Regions from separate parts of the Thioalkalivibrio sp. ALE22 genome, predicted to be linked through region 1. Evidence: predicted binding sites of a transcription regulator. Region 1 holds the regulator's gene; each other region holds the start of a gene.

The links. The regulator sigma-54, encoded in region 1, starts transcription at its own class of promoters, with help from an activator protein. The targets are predictions, from matches to a motif close to TGGCANGNTNCNTGCTT.
Region 2: the regulator sigma-54 is predicted to act here: its motif matches at 2,140-2,156, upstream of glnA (glutamate--ammonia ligase).
Region 3: the regulator sigma-54 is predicted to act here: its motif matches at 2,839-2,855, upstream of flgA (flagellar basal body P-ring formation chaperone FlgA).
Region 4: the regulator sigma-54 is predicted to act here: its motif matches at 2,335-2,351, upstream of fliL (flagellar basal body-associated protein FliL).

Annotation. Positions count from the first base shown of each region.
Region 1 covers NZ_KB906501.1:79,320-83,789, reverse strand. The annotation lists gene hprK (HPr(Ser) kinase/phosphatase) at 1-661, opposite strand, end outside; gene F793_RS0103705 (PTS sugar transporter subunit IIA) at 713-1,180, opposite strand; gene hpf (ribosome hibernation-promoting factor, HPF/YfiA family) at 1,184-1,522, opposite strand; gene F793_RS0103695 (RNA polymerase factor sigma-54) at 1,539-3,020, opposite strand; gene lptB (LPS export ABC transporter ATP-binding protein) at 3,110-3,880, opposite strand; gene lptA (lipopolysaccharide transport periplasmic protein LptA) at 3,877-4,404, opposite strand; gene lptC (LPS export ABC transporter periplasmic protein LptC) at 4,385-4,470, opposite strand, start outside.
Region 2 covers NZ_KB906499.1:125,378-129,847, reverse strand. The annotation lists gene glyQ (glycine--tRNA ligase subunit alpha) at 1-632, opposite strand, end outside; gene F793_RS0100665 (cation diffusion facilitator family transporter) at 795-2,018, shown strand; gene glnA (glutamate--ammonia ligase) at 2,237-3,646, shown strand; gene asnB (asparagine synthase (glutamine-hydrolyzing)) at 3,897-4,470, opposite strand, start outside.
Region 3 covers NZ_KB906506.1:68,270-72,739, reverse strand. The annotation lists gene flgC (flagellar basal body rod protein FlgC) at 1-51, opposite strand, end outside; gene flgB (flagellar basal body rod protein FlgB) at 79-486, opposite strand; gene F793_RS0109090 (protein-glutamate O-methyltransferase CheR) at 705-1,520, opposite strand; gene F793_RS0109085 (chemotaxis protein CheV) at 1,726-2,664, opposite strand; gene flgA (flagellar basal body P-ring formation chaperone FlgA) at 2,960-3,649, shown strand; gene flgM (flagellar biosynthesis anti-sigma factor FlgM) at 3,756-4,070, shown strand; gene F793_RS0109070 (flagella synthesis protein FlgN) at 4,086-4,470, shown strand, end outside.
Region 4 covers NZ_KB906500.1:97,184-101,653, reverse strand. The annotation lists gene fliO (flagellar biosynthetic protein FliO) at 1-204, opposite strand, end outside; gene fliN (flagellar motor switch protein FliN) at 207-791, opposite strand; gene fliM (flagellar motor switch protein FliM) at 803-1,777, opposite strand; gene fliL (flagellar basal body-associated protein FliL) at 1,788-2,285, opposite strand; gene F793_RS0102135 (flagellar hook-length control protein FliK) at 2,577-3,671, opposite strand; gene fliJ (flagellar export protein FliJ) at 3,737-4,183, opposite strand; gene F793_RS0102125 (FliI/YscN family ATPase) at 4,180-4,470, opposite strand, start outside.

The DNA.
Region 1 (4,470 bases):
CCCCTAGCCCGCGCACCTCGAGCAGGTCCTGGAGCAGGGCCGGGCAGTGACCGCGCACGATGTCGGGGGCGATGCGCGCGAACTCGGGGGCATCGTCGGCGATCAGGCGGTGCCCGCGCGAGATCAGCTCCAGCGCCACCTCGCTCTTGCCGACGCTGGAGGCCCCGCTGATCAGGACACCGATGCCGAGGATCTCCATGAACACGCCATGGCGCACCTCGAAGTGCGCCAGACGCTGCTGCAGGAAGTAGCGCAGCAGCGCGATGATCTCGTGGCTGCTGGTGCTGGAGCACAGGATCAGCGGCAGCGCCTCCTGCGGGGCATGGGGCATCTCCGAGAACGGACAGGTGTCCTCGGCGAAGATCACCGCGGTGGTGCCGGTGCGGGCCATCTCCAGGATCAGGTCGTTGCGCTGGTCGTCGCTGAGGCCGGCGATGTAGCGGGCCTCGAAGTCCCCGATGACCTGGATGCGGTTGGGGCGGATCAGGTTGAGGTGGCCGGCCAGTGGCAGGTCATCCCCGTCCTCGCCGACGAGCTTGCGGTCGGGGGCGGCGTGCTCGCCATGCACGAAGCGCAGATCCAGGCGGTTGCCCATGGCCTGGATCAGGCTCTCCACGTTGATGTCGCGGGCAATCCCGCCTTCGCCCAGTGCCTCGTTCATGAGCAGGGCCGGCGGGGACCGGTGGCGTGGCAGGGTGCGGGGCGCACGGGATCAGCCCTCGCGGAAGCGGCGGACGAGTTCCTGTTCCAGGCTGGCGGCATCGCTGGCCCGGCGCAGGGCGGCAATGGTGTCCGGTTGCGAAAGCCCGCGCGCCAGCTGGGCCAGCAGGTCGAGGTGATCGCTGGTGGCGGCCTCCGGGACCAGCAGGGCGATCAGGATATCGACCGGCTCGTGGTCCATGGCGTCGAAGTCGACGCCGCTCTCCAGGCGCAGGACGGCCACGCGCGGAGCCTCGAGATCGGCCAGGCGGCCATGGGGGATCGCAACCCCATGGCCCAGGCCGGTGGAGCCCAGCTTTTCGCGCGCGGACAGGGCCTCGAAGATCGCGGTGCTGCCCGGTCCGCCGGCATCACCGCCGCCGGCGAGGAGTTCCGACAGGGCCTCCAGGGCCCGCTTCTGACTGGAGCATTCCGGCTCCAGGCGGATGCGCTCGGCGGTGATCAACTCGGCAATGGACATGGGTCAGGAGGCCTGCTCGCGATTGCGCTGGGCGCCCTCGGCCCGGTGATGATCCTTGACCTTTTCCTTGTGCTTGATCAGCTGGCGGTCGACCTTGTCGATCAGCGCGTCGATGGCGGCGTACATGTCCTCGTGGGAGGCCTCGGCGTGGATGTGATTGCCGCTGACCTGGAGATTCGCCTCGGCCTTGTTGAACTGGTTCTGGGTCTTCTCGTGGGTCAGCACGACGTGCACGTCGATGACCTTGTCGAAGTGGCGCTCCAGCTTCGCGAACTTCTCGTTGACGTAGTCGCGCAGGGCGTCGGTGAGGTCCACATGGTGGCCGGTCAGGTTGATCTGCATGGTCGGGACTCCTTGGTTACTTGTGGCCGGTGGGCATCGAGGCCATCTGCCGGCGTTCGCTGGATGAAGGGATGTGCATCGCCTCGCGGTACTTGGCTACGGTGCGACGCGCCACATTGATGCCCCGGTCCGCCAGGATCTGGGCGAGCCGGGCATCGCTGAGCGGCTTGTTCGCGGGTTCGTCGTCGATCAATTCGCGAATCATGGCACGGATGGCGGTGGCGGAACACTCGCCACCGTCGTTGGTGCCGACGTGGCTGGAAAAGAAATACTTGAACTCGAAGACCCCGCGCGGGGTGTGCATGTATTTCTGGGTTGTGACCCGGGAGATGGTCGATTCGTGCATCTCCAGGATCTCGGCGATATCGCGCAGGATCAATGGCTGCATCGCGACCTCGCCGTGTTCCAGGAAGCCCTGCTGGCGATGGACGATCGCCTCAGCGACGCGCAGCAGGGTGTCGTTGCGGCTGTGCAGGCTCTTCAGGAACCAGCGCGCCTCCTGCAGCTGGTCGCGCATGAAGGCACTGTCGCGCGCATCCGATACCTGGCGCACCATGCCGGCGTAGAGGTCGTTGATACGGATGCGTGGCGCGATCTCCGGGTTCAGCTCCACGCGCCAGCCGTCCGGGGTGTGGCGCACGTAGACGTCCGGCACCACGTACTCGGAGGTGGCGGAGCTGATCTGTGCGCCCGGTCGCGGGTTCAGGGTGCGGATCAGGTCCAGGGCGCGCGCCAGTTCGTCCGGGTCGCGCACCCCGGACTGGCGCTGCAGGGCCTTGTAATCGCGCTTGCCCAGGCTGTCCATGCCGTGTTCCAGGATCGCCCGGGCGGCCTCGCGGGCGGGGGCATCCGGGGCCAGCTCGCGTAGCTGGATCTCCAGGCACTCGCGCAGGTCGCGCGCGCCCACGCCCAGCGGGTCGCATTGCTGGATCCAGTGCAGGACCGCCTCGACCTCGTCGACGCCGACGGGTTCGTCCTCGCCGCGGCTGATGGTCTCGGCCAGGGTCTCGAGGTCGCCTTCGAGATAGCCATCGGGGCTGATCGCGTCAATCAGGGCCGCGCCGATGCGCTGGTCGCGCGGGGTCAGGTGGCTCAGGTGCAGCTGCCACAACAGGTGGTCCTGCAGGCCCTCGCCGTCGTCGTCGCTGGTATTCTCCAGCGGGTCGCGGTCGTCCACGCCCTTGGGGGCGGGCGGCGGTTCGTAGATGTCGTCCCAGCGGCTGTCGGTGGTCAGCTCCTCGGGGATCACGTCATCGCTGGTGGTGGTGGCCTCCATGCGGTCGCCTTCCACCACCTCGCCCTCCGCGTCCAGGCGCTCGGTCGCGGCCATCTCGTCCTCGTCCTCCACCTGCTCCAGCATCGGGTTGCTCTCCAGCGCCTGCTGGATCTCCACCTGTAGTTCGAGCGTGGACAGCTGCAACAGGCGGATGGCCTGCTGCAGTTGCGGGGTCATGGTGAGCGTCTGACCCAGCTGAAGATTCAGGCCGGGTTTCAGCATTGGCTGTGCGGGGCGCGGGTGACCATAAGAGCGATCTTAAATGCTGCCTCGTGGTTTGTGCACCGGCGCGGGTTGTGCGCGTGCCGGCATCACAGGCGGAAATTCTCGCCGAGATAGACCCGGCGCACCTGGGGGTCGGCCAGTAGCTCGTCGGGTGTCCCGGCGGCCAGCAGGCGCCCCTCGCTCAGAATATAGGCCCTGTGGCAGATCCCGAGGGTTTCGCGCACGTTGTGATCGGAGATCAGAACCCCGATGCCGCGCGCTGCAAGGTGGCGAATTACATCCTGGATATCGCCCACCGAGATCGGGTCCACCCCGGCAAAGGGCTCGTCCAGGCAGATGAATTGCGGGTCACCGGCCAGGGCCCGCGCAATCTCGGCGCGCCGACGTTCGCCGCCGGACAGCGCGATCCCGGGGCTGTGGCGCACGGTCTCGAGCTGAAACTCCTCGATCAGCGCGTCGCCGATACGCCGGCGTTCGTGGCGGTCCAGGCCGGGGCGCAGCTCCAGCACGGCCTGCAGGTTGTCCCACACGCTCAGGCGGCGAAAGATCGAGGCCTCCTGGGGCAGGTAGCCGAGACCGGCGCGGGCGCGCACGTGAATGGGCGCGCGGGTGATGTCGTGCCCGCCCAGGGTGATGCGCCCGGCGTTAGGGCGGATCAGCCCGACCAGGCTGTAGAAGCAGGTGGTCTTGCCGGCGCCGTTGGGACCCAGTAGGCCGACCACTTCACCGGGTGCGAGGTCGACATCCACCTGGTCGAGCACGGTGCGCTGGCCGTAGCGCTTGGTCAGTTCGCGCCCGATCAGGCGATCACGGGCCTCGGCGGGTTCCGGCGCCGGGCTGGTGGCGGGTGCGTTCATTCGTCGTCGCGTGGCTGGATGGTGATGCGTACGCGTTCGCTGTCGCCCTCGCCGCGTTCGGCCTCGATCACGTCGGTGGTCAGGTCGTAGGTGATGCGCTTGCCGCGCGCCTCTTCGCTGGCGGTGATCACATGGGCCTGGTCGGTGAGGATCATGCGGTCCTCGTTCAGCAGGTAGTCGATGCGCAGCGCGGTGGCGATGCGCATCTCGCCGGTCTCGGGGTCGGGGGATTCCAGGCGGGCCGGCTCGCCGTGGGCCTCCATCTCGTAAGGGCGACGATCCCGGGTGCGCACGTAGACCGTGTCGGCCTCCAGCGTCATGTCGCCGCGGATCACGATCACGTCCCCGGTGTAGGTGCCCAGGCCCTGGCGTTCGTCCATCTCCGCGCGGTCGGCGGTGATCTCCACCGGCAGCGAGGGTCCCGATCCCTGCTGGCCCAGGGCCGGCGTCGCCAGCAGGGCGGAGAGGAGGCCGGCCGCCGCAAGCAGGCCCGGCAGGCGGCGGCTATTCGGGATCGGGGTCATGCGCGGGGTCCTCCTCGCTCGCCTCGCTGTAGAGCGAGTACACGTCATGGAACAGCTCTATGGTAT
Region 2 (4,470 bases), on a different contig from region 1:
TCCACCTCGTTCTGGTGGTAGACGTCACCGTAGGTCACCGGGCGGCCGTCCGGGCCGACGGTCCAGACCAGGTCGAACACACTCTCCACCCCCTGCAGGTACATCGCCAGGCGCTCCAGCCCGTAGGTGATCTCGCCGGAGACCGGGTGGCAGTCCAGCCCGCCCACCTGCTGGAAGTAGGTGAACTGGGTGACCTCCATGCCGTTCAGCCAGACCTCCCAGCCCAGGCCCCAGGCGCCGAGGGTCGGAGATTCCCAGTTGTCCTCGACGAAGCGCACATCATGGGTGAGCGTGTCGAAGCCCAGCGCCTCCAGGGAGCCGAGGTAGAGGTCCTGGATGTCCGGCGGCGACGGCTTCAGCAGCACCTGGAACTGGTAGTAGTGCTGCAGGCGGTTGGGGTTGTCGCCATAGCGCCCGTCGGTAGGACGGCGGCTGGGCTGCACGTAGGCCGCGCGCCACGGCTCCGGCCCGATCGAGCGCAGGAAGGTCGCCGGATGGAAGGTACCGGCCCCCATTTCCATGTCGTAGGGCTGCAGGACCACACAGCCGTGGTCGTTCCAGTAGTCCTGCAAGCGACGGATCAGGTCCTGGAAGGTGGGGCTGCTGCTGGACGGGGTGCGTTCGTGCGCCATGCGGGATCCCGGGTCAGGGCAAAGCGGACAGTATATCGGCCGGGCTCCAGCCTCGGCCACCGTCAGCGTCAGCGCGAAACGCGGAGACGCCCGCGCGAGTCGGCACTTCCCTGTGGCGGCAGACGGTTTTGCGCCAGCCGGGAAGGCGCCCATACTGGAGGCTTGATCCGGTTCGGGAGAACCGCCCTGAGCGAGCCCCACGCCAATTCGGAGCCGACGGTGACCGCGGAGAACGGTCAGCGCTACCGCGACACCCGCCGAGTGACGCTGGTGGGCGCGACCGTGAACAGCTTTCTGGCCGTCGCGCAGCTGCTCAGCGGCTGGCTTCTGAACTCGCAGGCGCTGGTCGCGGACGGCGTGCATACGCTGTCGGACCTCATCACCGACGGTGTCGTGCTGTTCGCGGCGCGCAAGGCTGCGGCGTCCCCCGACCAGGACCACCCGTACGGCCATGCCCGCATCGAGACCCTCGCAACGGTGATCGTCGGGGTCTTTCTGGCAGCCGCGGGGCTGGGGATCGCCTGGGCAGCCGGCAGCCGGCTGGTCGACCCCGAGGCCATGACCGGTCCCGCCAATATGGCCATCTTCTTTGCCGCGCTGACCCTGGTCGCGAAGGAGGGCCTGTACCAGTACACCCACCGAGTGGCGAAGCGCCTGCGCTCGCGGATGCTCGATGCCAATGCCTGGCACCACCGTACGGATGCAATCTCGTCGCTGTTCGTACTGGTCGGCGTGGGTGCGGCGGTGGCGGGCTTCCCGTGGGCGGACGCCCTGGCGGCGCTGATCGTCGCCCTGTTCATCCTGCATATCGCCGGGCGCCTGATCGTGCGCGCCGCGGCGGAGCTGATCGACACCGCGCTGGAGCCGGAGAAGGTGGATCGCATTCACCGCACCATCCTGGACGTGCCCGGGGTGAAGGATGCGCACATGCTGCGCACCCGCCGCCACGGCAGCGACGTGGTGGCCGATGTGCACATCCAGGTCGCGCCGATGATCTCGGTATCCGAGGGGCATCGGATCGCCGATGCGGTGTTCCATTCGGTGACCGACGAGCATGAGCGGGTCAACGACATCACGGTGCACGTGGACCCGGAGAATGACGCGGAGCAGGCGCGCAGCTCGACGCTGCCGTTACGGCCGGTACTGGTAGAGGCCCTGCGCGAGGCCTGGGCCGACACCCCGGAGCTGGACGCGGTGGAGCACCTGTCCCTGCACTACCTGGGCGGCCGGGTGCACATGACGCTGACCCTGCGCCTTGACGGGGCAACCGCGGCCCCGGATCTGGAGGCGCGGGCCCGGGCCCTGGCCGACCGGCTGCACGGCCACCCGCAGGTGGGCGACATGCTGGGCGAGGTCACGCTACTCTATCGTCCGTGCACTCATTAGGTGCGGCACACCCCAGCAAGCACTATCGTTGTGCGCATACGGCACCATGATGGTGCAAAACGGAGGCGGCGCGGCACCCGGGGTGCCCGTTTTTCGCGCGCCCGGGCCGAATCGGGCCGGATGGCATGATGCCTGCATAATGACCCACGAAGCCGTGCAGGGGCCAACAGGCCGGCCGGCCAAAATCGAAGACTCAAGTGAAGACCAAGGAGACCCCCATGTCCGCAGCCGACGTGCTGAACCAGATCAAGGAAAAGGAAGTGCGCTTTGTCGACTTCCGCTTTACCGACTCCAAGGGCAAGGAACAGCATGTGACCATGCCGGCCCACGACATCGACGAAGAGACCTTCGAGGAAGGCAAGATGTTCGACGGCTCCTCGATCTCCGGTTGGAAGGGGATCAACGAGTCCGACATGATCCTGATGCCGGACGCCGAGTCGGCCGTGATCGACCCGTTCTTCGAAGACATGACCATGAACATCCGCTGCGACGTGGTCGAGCCGGCCACCATGCAGGGCTACGACCGCTGCCCGCGCTCCCTGGCGCGCCGCGCCGAGGCCTACCTGCAGAGCACCGGCATCGCCGACACCGCGCTATTCGGTCCGGAGAACGAGTTCTTCATCTTTGACGACGTGAAGTGGGGTACCAGCCTGTCCGGTTCCTACTGCCGCGTGGACTCCCAGGAGGCGTCCTGGAACTCCGAGCGCGTCTACGAGGACGGCAACATCGGACACCGCCCGGGCGTGAAGGGCGGCTACTTCCCGGTCCCGCCGGTCGACAGCCTGCACGACATCCGCTCCACCATGTGCGAAGTGATGACCGAGATGGGTCTGGAGACCGAGGTGCACCACCACGAGGTGGCCACCGCCGGCCAGTGCGAGATCGGCGTGGGCCCGGCGACCCTGACGCAGAAGGCCGACGAGGTGCAGATCCTGAAGTACGTGGTGCAGAACGTGGCCCACATCCACGGCAAGACCGCGACCTTCATGCCCAAACCGATCGTCGGCGACAACGGCTCCGGCATGCACGTGCACCAGTCGCTGTCCAAGGACGGCAAGAACCTGTTCTCCGGTGACCTCTACGGCGGCCTGTCCGAGACCGCGCTGTACTACATCGGCGGCATCATCAAGCACGCCCGCGCGCTGAATGCCTTCACCAACCCGTCCACCAACAGCTACAAGCGTCTGGTGCCGGGCTTCGAGGCGCCGGTCATGCTGGCCTACTCCGCCCGTAACCGCTCGGCCTCGCTGCGCATCCCGTTCGTGATGAACCCGAAGGCGCGCCGGATCGAACTGCGCTTCCCGGACTCCACCGCCAACCCGTACCTCGCGTTCGCCGCGATGCTGATGGCCGGCCTGGACGGCATCCAGAACAAGATCCACCCCGGCGACGCGATGGACAAGAACCTCTACGACCTGCCGCCGGAAGAGGAAAAGGGCATCCCGCAGGTCTGCCATTCGCTGGACCAGGCGCTGGAAGCCCTGAACCAGGACCGCGAGTTCCTGACCCAGGGTGGCGTGTTCACCGACGACATGATCAATGCCTACATCGACCTGAAGATGGAAGACGTCACGCAGATGCGCATGACCACCCATCCGATCGAGTTCGACATGTACTACAGCCTGTAAGGCGTCCGCTTCCGGCCCCTCGGGGCCGCGAGGCCATCCGCCGCCGCGCCCTCCGGGGCCGGCGGCTTTTTTGTGTCTGGGGGGTTCCACGGGGACCGGCGGGCCAAGCCCCGTTCGTCATCACCGCCGGCGATGCCGGATCGGGCATTTCGGGCAGCACAAATGAAAGGCCCCGCGGATGGTCGATCCGCGGGGCCTTCTCGTGTGGCACCGGGAGGACGCTCCCGGGCCTCTGACCGTTCATCGGCAATCAGGCGTGCCAGCCCAACTCCTCGGCCTTCTGCTGTGCCAGCGCCGGGATGTCGGTGGCCACGAACTTCTCGTACAGCACCTGCACCCCGATCATGTGGTTGATCACCGCGTCCAGCTGGACCTGGGTCGCGGCCGGGGTGTCCTCGGACTCGTGCAGCTCGAACACCTGGCGCACGCCCTCCGGATCCAGCAGACCGGCCTCCTCGACCTTCTCCGGCGCGAGGTAGCGATCGGCCAGGGCCTTCATCGCCGCCCACTTGACCGGATCGGTATGCGCCGGCGGGGCCATGAACGCGAACTTCTCGCGCTCGTAGAGCACCTTCGGCAGCAGGCCCTTCATCGATTCGCGCAGCACGTACTTCTCGGTCGGGCCCTTGATGCGCATGGTCGGCGGCAGGTGGGCGGCGAACTCGGCCAGGTGGTGATCGAGGAACGGCGGGCGCGCCTCCATCGAGTTGGCCATGTCCATACGGTCGCCGCCCCAGGTCAGGATCTGGCCTTCCAGCATGGTCTTGATCCAGACGTACTGGGCCTTGTCCAGCGGGTGCCGGCCTTCCAGCATGTCGTTGTCC
Region 3 (4,470 bases), on a different contig from region 1:
CGCCGACAGCGCCGAAGCCGAGGTATTGAACAGACTGAACATGTTGCTCACGACATCGATCTCCCGATCCGGTCGACGTTAGCGATCACCCCTAAGGGCCTCGCGGATGCCGGAGACCCGGCGATTGAGGAATTCCAGACTGCTCTGGTACTGGATCGCGTTCTCGGCAAAGGCGGCACGTTCCATCTGCGGATCCACCGTGTTGCCATCCAGAGACGCCTGCGACGGGACGCGATAAAGCGCCTCGGCCTGCCCGTTCATCGCCCCGGCATTGGGGTCGATATGCGCCGCCTGGCTACGCACCATGGGCAAGTGATTGCCGCTCCCCGTCGCGGACTCGAGCACCGCGCGAAAGTCGATGTCGCGCGCCTTGTAGTTCGGGGTGTCCGCATTGGCGATGTTGGACGCCAGCAGCTCCATACGCTGGGCGCGCACGTTGACCGCCTGCGGCAGGATACCCATCGCCTTGTCGAGAGAGAGACTCATCGTTTCCGTCCTGTCCGCCCGTGGCGGACCCTCGCTACCAGAACCGGGACGCAGCCATTGCGGCCCTTTGCGAGGAGACCGATGCAATCGCTATGCCAGCGACGGGAATCCGTCTCGGCTGGGGACGCCCTTAGCGGGAAACGTGGGAAGGGAGCAATTCGAGTCGCGGCCGCATTGCGCGGGCGTTTCGGACCTTGCGGCCCTGCGACCGAGGGGCGTCAGGATTTGAGCCGGAGGACCGAGCCGTAGTCGGTGCGAACCGTCTCGAAGGCCTTGGTGTACGGGCCGGCCGTCTCCGAAGCGCCAAGAAACAGATAGCCGCCCGGATTCATCTGCCGGGCAATACCGTCAAGAACCTGTCGCTTGGTCTCGCCGGAGAAATAGATCAGCACGTTGCGGCAGAACACCAGGTCGAACTTGCCCAGTGCCGCGTAGCTGTCGATCAGGTTGAGCTTCTGAAAACGACAGCGCCGCTGGACCTCGGGAACGACCTTGTGGCCGTCCGTCACGGTCTCGAAGAAGCGCGCGCGGCGGCTCTCGCTCAACCCGCGCACAATACTCAGGCCGTCGTAGACCGCCCGCCGGGCGTCATCCAGGATCTTCTCCGACAGGTCCGTCCCCAGGATGGATACCGGCACCTTGCGCGGGGGGCGGGATTCCTCCCACTCGGAGACGACCATGGAGATGCTGTAGGCCTCCTGGCCACTGGAACAGCCGGAAGACCAGACCTTGATGCTGCTTCCCTTCGCAGCCAGCTCCGGCAACAACACATGCCGGAGGATCTCGAACGGAAAGCCATCGCGAAACCACGAGGTTTCGTTGGTCGTCATCGCGTCGATCACACGGGTGCGCAGCCGCGGATTCGGGGCTTGCCGCATCGCGTGCAGGAGCTCCGGCACGCTCTTGAAGTCGAACTCGTCGAGCAGCCGGGACAGTCGGCTCGACACCAGATACTGACGGCTGTCACCCAGCACCAGGCCGCAGCAGTCCTGCAGGAAGCGGGAAAACTCCTCGTAATCGCGGGAATCGATCACCGGTTCATCCCCGAGCACAGTCCATGGTGATTAGCATCCTGATGACGAGTCCTTGACAGCGGCGCCCGCGCCACGAAACGCAGGGGGAATCCCCGGTAGCGGGTTTCAGTATACGGTGTCGCAGGCGGGACACGACACTGGGCCCTTGTCGGCCATGTGACGCCGCCCCGGCCTTGCCGGGCGGCAACCCCGTTCCCCCCGGCGGTCATTCGACCTGTTGATCCTCGCGCCCGGTCTGGTCGAGCACCGCGTTGGCCAGTTCGTCGGGGTTGAATTTCGAGAGAAACGCATCGGCCCCGGCGCGCTTGACCATGTCGGTATTGAACTCGCCGCTCAACGAGGAATGCAGCAGCACCTTCAGATCTTTCAGGGCGGGATTGTCCCGGATCCGCGCCGTCAGCGTATAGCCGTCCATGCGTGGCATCTCGATGTCCGAGATCACCAGCTCGATCTGGTCGCGAACCGGGCCCTCCCCGGCCTTCTGCTCCAGGAAGTCGAGCGCCTCCTGACCATCCTTGAAAACCTCGTATTCGAACCCGAGACCGCGAATCGCCCCCTCGATCTGCTTGCGCGCCACGACCGAGTCGTCAACGATCACGACCTTGCGCCCCCCCGCTGGCGTGGCGTCCGCTCGGATGGACTCGGAGACCTCGGTCGGCAGAGGATTGACGATCGAAAGCACCCGTTCCACGTCGATGATCTCGACCAGCTTGTTGTCGATCTCGGTGACCGCAACCAGGAAGGACTCGCGCCCCGTACCACGCGGAGGGGACTTCACGTCCTGCCAGTTCACATTCACGATCCGGTCCACGGCCGATACCCAGAACCCCTGAACCGAACGGTTGAACTCGGTGACCACCACCTTCTGGTCGCCGCTGTCGCTGGCACCGGCCGCGCTGCGCAGGCCCATGGCGCGCGCCAGATCAATGATCGGCACCGTGCCGCCCCGCAGCGTAGCCACACCGCGCACCACACTCATCGACCCCGGGATCTGGCGCAGCGGCGGCGACGGGATCACCTCGCGCACCTTGAACACGTTGATTCCGAAGGTCTGTGATCCACCCAGGTGGAACAGCAGCAGTTCCATCCGGTTCTGACCCACCAGCTGCGTTCGCTGGTTCACATCGTCAATGAATTGACTCATGGTGCTGCTCTCCTTGTCCCGCGCCCATCTGCCGCGAGCCGCTCCCGGGAGCTCAGTGTGCACCGCGCACCCCCGGGCTGTCATTTGCAATCGCCTGTATGCGCCTTCTGGCGCCGCTTCCCAGGGATAACGGCATTGAACGCCGGGCCTTGAGTCGGGCACCGCCCGGACAACTGGCATCAAACCTGCATAGCTTCGGGTCCGCGAACGGACGCGGCAGACCCGGGGTATTCCCTCGGGCGGCGAGGACCGGCATATGCATCCACATACAACCTGTACATCACGCTGCATCCCCATGGGGCTCATGGCTCTCGTGGCGTGGTTCGCGCTCTCCGTGCCGGCCCACGCCGAGATCCACCCCGTTGCGGAGATCCGCGCGGCCGCGGAACAGTTTCTGTTGCAGGAGCTGGACGCCGAACATAGCGACGACATCAATATCGAGATCGGCCAGCTCGACAACCGGCTCCGGCTGGCCTACTGCCATGACGGACTCAACGCCCGTTTCCCGCCCGGCGGCCGCCGCGACGGCAATACCGCGATCCACCTTCAGTGTGCGGGCCCGGTCACCTGGCAGCTGTATGTCCCGGCCACGGTGGAACGTTACGCTCAGGTGCTGGTGGCCAGTCGCAACCTCCCTCGCCAGCACACGCTGACCAGCGGCGATCTGCGCTTCCAGCGCATCGAGACGTCACGCCACGCGGGCAGTTATCATGAAGACAAGTCGGCCCTCATCGGTCAGCAGACCCGGCGCAGCATTCGTCCGGGCCAGATCATCGGCACACAGCACGTCACCCAGCGCGAGATCGTCAGCCGCGGCCAGCGGGTCACGATCCTTGCCGAAAACGGCTCGATCGCCATCCGCATGCAGGGCGAGGCCCTGGAAAACGGCAGCCTCGGGGACCGCATCCGGGTCAAGAACACCTCGTCCGGGCGCGTGGTCGAGGGCGAAATCCAGCCCTCCGGGCACGTCCGGGTGACACTTTGATGCCGACTCTGTGATCGGTGTTACAAAAACCACCGCCACAGGGCTACAGTTTCAGCACACGCGGCCGTAAACACTTGCAGCACAGTTACAACGACAGGACGGCACAATGGATATCAAGGGCCTCAACACGAACAGTCTGCGCCCCGACGGCCAGAGCTCCACGGTCAAGGGCCGCGAGGACTCCAGCGGCGCGCCCAACCGTGCGCAAGGGTCGGATAGCGCCGCGACCACCGGTAACGATTCGCTTACCCTGACCGGCGCCGCCCAGGCGATGAGTTCGGCCGCCAGCGCCGGCGAGAACGCCCCGTTCGACGCGGCGCGTGTGGCCGAGCTGCGCGAGGCGATCGCCAGCGGCAACTACCCGGTGGACAACGAACAGCTGGCCGACCGCATGATCGACCTCGAGCGCCTGCTGCGCTAATCACGGACCTCACCGATGAACACCGACACGCGCCATCGCCTGCTGCGCTCCCTGGAAACCTCGATCCGGCTGGCCCACCAACTGGAAGAGGCCCTGATCCAGGAGACCCGCGCGGTCGAGGCGCGCACCCCGGAGACCCTGCAGGAGGTCGTGGCGACCAAGCAGGGGCTGCTGCAGGACCTCGAGACCGAGACCCGCCAGCAGCGCGCTATCGCCGAGGCCGCGAGCGAGTCATTCACGCCCGAGGGCATGGCCCGCCTGCTCTCGCGCATGGACGACGGTGCCGTCCTCAACGATCACTGGCAGGCCCTGCGCCAGTCCATCGAGCGCTGCAACACCCTCAACCAGGGCAACGCACGCCTGATCGATCGCGATCGCCAGCGCGTGGAGCTCTCCATGC
Region 4 (4,470 bases), on a different contig from region 1:
GCGATTGAGTCCGCCCTGTGTGCGCCGCAGGATCCAGCCCAGCACCACGATGGCGCCGATCACCAGGACCAGGCCGCCGATCAGCTGGGCCAGATACCCGGCGGCACCGCCGCTATCCCCCTCGGCGAGGGCGGTCAGTGGCCAGAGGCTCCCCGAGGCGGCCGTCAGGACGAGGGCCGCGATGTGCGTATAGCGTTGATTCATGGCTATTTGAGCTTGCGGATCCGTTCGCTGGGGCTGATCACGTCGGTCAGTCGAATACCGAACTTCTCGTTGACCACCACCACCTCGCCATGCGCAATCAGCGTCCCGTTCACCAGCACATCCAGGGGCTCGCCGGCCAGGCGGTCCAGTTCCACCACCGAGCCCTGGTTCAGCTGGAGGAGGTTGCGGATCGGGATGCGCGTGCGGCCGATCTCCATGGAGATGGTCACCGGTACATCCAGGACCATCTCCAGGTTCATCTCCTCCCCGTCGCCCTGCACCGCGCCCGATAGCTGCTCCGGTTGCAGGGTTTCCGCGCCCGGGTCCGGCTTGTGCTTGCGGTCCCGCTTCTCGGCCTTCGGCGCTTCCTGCGCCGGTTCGTCGGACGCCCCGCCCTGCGCCTCGTTCAGCAGCGCGTCGGGGTCGCCGGCCGCCTCGCCATCCTCGTCCTTCTGCTCCGCAAGGGCGGCCGCCCATTCGTCGGCCAGGGCCTGGTCATCGGAACCGCCCTCCGTCTCCGGATTCTCGGCGGCGGCCTCCGCGTCGGGGCCGGGGGTGTCCTGTTTGGGATCGTCGGTGTCTGCCATGCTGCGGCCCTCTATCGTTTGATGATGCGTTCCGAAATCTGGATCGCATTCAGCCCATTGGATACGCCGAACTTCCCGCGGAACATCGGGATGTCTTCGACCTGCAGGGAAATCTTTTCGGGGAGATCAACCGGGATGATGTCGCCCGGCTGGATATCCAGCAGCTCGCGCACGGTCACCTCGGTCTCGGCCAGGATGGAGCTGATCTCGACCTCGGCGGTCTGGATCTCCTCCTCGAGTGCGTGCATCCAGCGCTGGTCCACGTCGGAGCGGTCCGACTGAATACCGGTATCCAGCTGCTCGCGGATCGGCTCGATCATCGAGTACGGCAGGGTCACGTGCAGGTTGCCACCGCCCCCGTCGAGCTCGATGTGGAACTCGCTGATCACCACGATCTCGGTCGGCGAGACGATATTCGCGAACTGCGGGTTGACCTCGGAGTTCAGGAACTCGAACTCCAGGTCCATGACCGGCTGCCAGGCCTTCTGCATGTCCTCGAACGCGCCTTCCAGCACGCCGTGCACCACCTTCATCTCCATCGGGGTGAAGTCACGTCCCTCGATGCGGGTGTAGTAGCGCCCGTCGCCGCCGAAGAAGTTGTCCACCAGGATGAACACCAGCTTCGGGTCGAACACAAACAGCCCGGTACCGTGCAACGGATGCGCGCGCACCAGGTTCAGGCTGGTGGGCACGAACAGCGAATGCATGTACTCGGAGAACTTGGTGATGCGGGTGCCGACCACCGAGATCTCGGCGGAGCGACGCAGCACGTTGAACAGACGGACCCGCAGGTGACGCGCGAAGCGCTCGTTGATCATCTCCAGCGTGGGCATGCGCCCACGCACGATCCGGTCCTGGGTGGCGAAGTTGAATTCGCGTGCCTGGCCATCACTCGGATACGGGTCTTCGGTCTCGACGTCGCCCTCGTCCACGCCGTGCAGGAGGGCATCGATCTCGTCCTGGCTGAGGATATCCGTCTGTGCCATGACGGGGCTCCTACTGCATCACCAGTTCGTTGAACAGCACGGCCTCGACCGCGTCCGGGGCATCGCGGGAACGCAGGATCCCGGCGATCGTCTCTTTCAGTTCTTCCGCCAGGGCCTCCTTGCCCGCGCGGGTATTGAGATCCTCGTAGCGCTGTTCCGCCAGGATGCCCAGGAGGTCGTTTCGGATTGCCGGCAGGTGCCGTTCGAAGGCCTCGGCGACCGCCGGGTCATGGGTCACCAGCGACAGTTCCGCGCGCAGGTAACGGATGCGCCCCGGGGCCTCGATGTTCACCGTCATCGGCTCGAGGCTGGTGTACAGCCGCTCGGGCGGGCCGGCTTCGACCTGCTCGGTATCGTCACCGTCCGCCATCAGGAAGAACCAGGCGGCCGCCGCACCGCCGGCTACGAGAAACAGGACGACCAGGATCAGGACGATCAGCTTGCCCTTCCCGCCCTTCTTCGGGGCGCCGCCTTCGTCGTCGTCCAGATTGACTTCCTTCTCTGCCATATCGCACCCGCTGTCCGGTAAACCGAGGATTCGTTCTCGGTACAGACCATAGCAAGGCTGATGCCAGAAGTCGTTTTAGTCTTTTTAATCCGTCAGTTACGGGTGGTCACTGGCGGTTTTCCGGGGCAAACGCGGGCGCGGAAAACATGAAGAACGTCAAGAATCGGCCGCCCGGCCGCCGTGAAAGACGGAATCTTGGCGGCACACGGGAACATGGGGGAAGCCGGCATAAGCGCAGGAACGGGCCTGCAGCCACGGCCGCAGGCCGCGGCTGCACCCAAGCACGGCCGGTCAGGCAAACAGGTCCAGGCGCCGGTTCAGCATGGAGAGCGTGCTGCCATCGGCGGCCTCGCGGTCCTCGGCCTCGGCGGCCTCGTCATCCGCCGCGAGCGCCGTCTCGCCGGCCTCCTGCTCCGCCTGCTCCTCGGCCGCGTGGTCGGACACGGTCGCATCGTCCAGCATCAGGCCGCTCTCGGCCAGGCTGTCACGCAGGCGCGGCATGGCCGCCTCCAGCACCTCGCGGGTCACCGGGTTGGCACTGATGAACTGGATACTGGTGCGATCACCCTCGACCAGCACACGCACATCCAGGCTGCCCAGTTGCGGCGGGTGCAGCTTGAGTTCGGTACGCCCGCCCTGCGCCTGGGCCAGCATGCGCACCTGGTCGGCCAGCTCCCGGGCCCCGTTGGGCTGCTGCAGGAGTCGTGTCAGATCGAGGCGCGGCAGCGCCCGCGCCCCGTCCGTCCCTTCGGCTTGCCCGAGCCCCTGGGCCGGCAGCACCCCGCTCAGGGGGTCGGAACGGCCGCGGCGCGCCTCGTCACCCCCCTGCCCCATCCACTGGGCGAGGATCTCCAGGACGTTGTCGCGGGCCATGCCTCCCTGCGCACCCACCACGTCGGGCTTCAGGGCAACCGCGCCATCCCGTCCGGCATTGGCCTGGGCCGCTTCGACGAACAGCCGCATGACCGCGGCCGGCAGCGGCTTCACTGGCAGGGCCCGCTCCTCGCCTCCTCCCCGGGCCGGGGTACCTTCGGCGCGGGGCACCTCGGCTCGTCCCGGTTCCTGGGTCGCAGCCATCAGCGCGGCGACCGGCAAGGCATTGCCACCCCCTTCGGGATCCGCGGCCAGGGGCTGCCCGTCCAGCAAGTCCTGGAGTCGCGCCAGCATCGCCTCCAGGTCCAGGCCTTCCAGTTCCTCGCCGGGAACGCCCAGGCTGGCCAGCAGCGACTCCATCTGGGGCTCCAGGATGGCCAGGAAGTCCTCGCCGTCCTGGCCCTTGAGGCGGCCTTGCAGGCCTTTCAGGTCGTCCAGGCCCTGCATCGAGCTGCCGCCCAGCAGTTGCAGCAGCGGCAGCATGCCCTGGCCCGTATTCTGTGTTGCGATCATTGCCGGATCCTCGGTCTGCCGGGGTCATCCCCGGGCCCATGCCTCAATCGATACTCAGGGTCCATTCAAGAACCCTGCCAACGCGCGTCTGCCTCGCGCGCATGGGCCTGGCGGGTGGCCCACATATCCTGTTCTGTCTGCTGGCGCCGCGCGTCATGCCGCGCGGTCTCGGCCCGCCGGCGCTCGAGCAGCTTCTCCAGCGAGAGGCTGTTTCGATGGCGTTCCAGCCACTCCTGGCGCGCCGTCTCCACCTGGGACTCGGCCGCCTGGATGCGCAGATCCTGCTGCTCCAGCGCGGAGCGCAACTGGTCGCGCATGCCGGCCAGCCACTTCAGCGCATTGGCATCGTCCGGCAGGGTTGCCTGCAGGTATTCCCGCTGATAGGTCTCCAGGCGCTCGCGCTGGCCGGCGATGGCATCCAGTTGCTGCAGCCGCTCGCCCAGCTGGCGCGTCGCCTCGCTTTCCTCGATCTTGCGCAGCCGCAGCAGGCGCTCCAGGCGCTTCGGGTTCATGCCGCGCCACCCCCGACCAGGGCCAGCAGATCATCCCGGGCGCGGTCGAAGCTGACGGCCTCGTCGCGGCCCTGCCCCAGATAGGCCTCCAGGCGTTCATGCATCGCCACCGCCTCATCCAGATGCGGATCGGCGCCCTTGCGGTAGGCCCCCACCGCGATGAGGTCGCGATTGCGCATGTAGGTGGCGGCCAGATCACGAAAGCGGCGGGCCGCGCGTTCGTGTTCCGGAGTGATCAGTGACGACATCACACGCGAGACCGACGCCCCGACATCAATGGCCGGGTA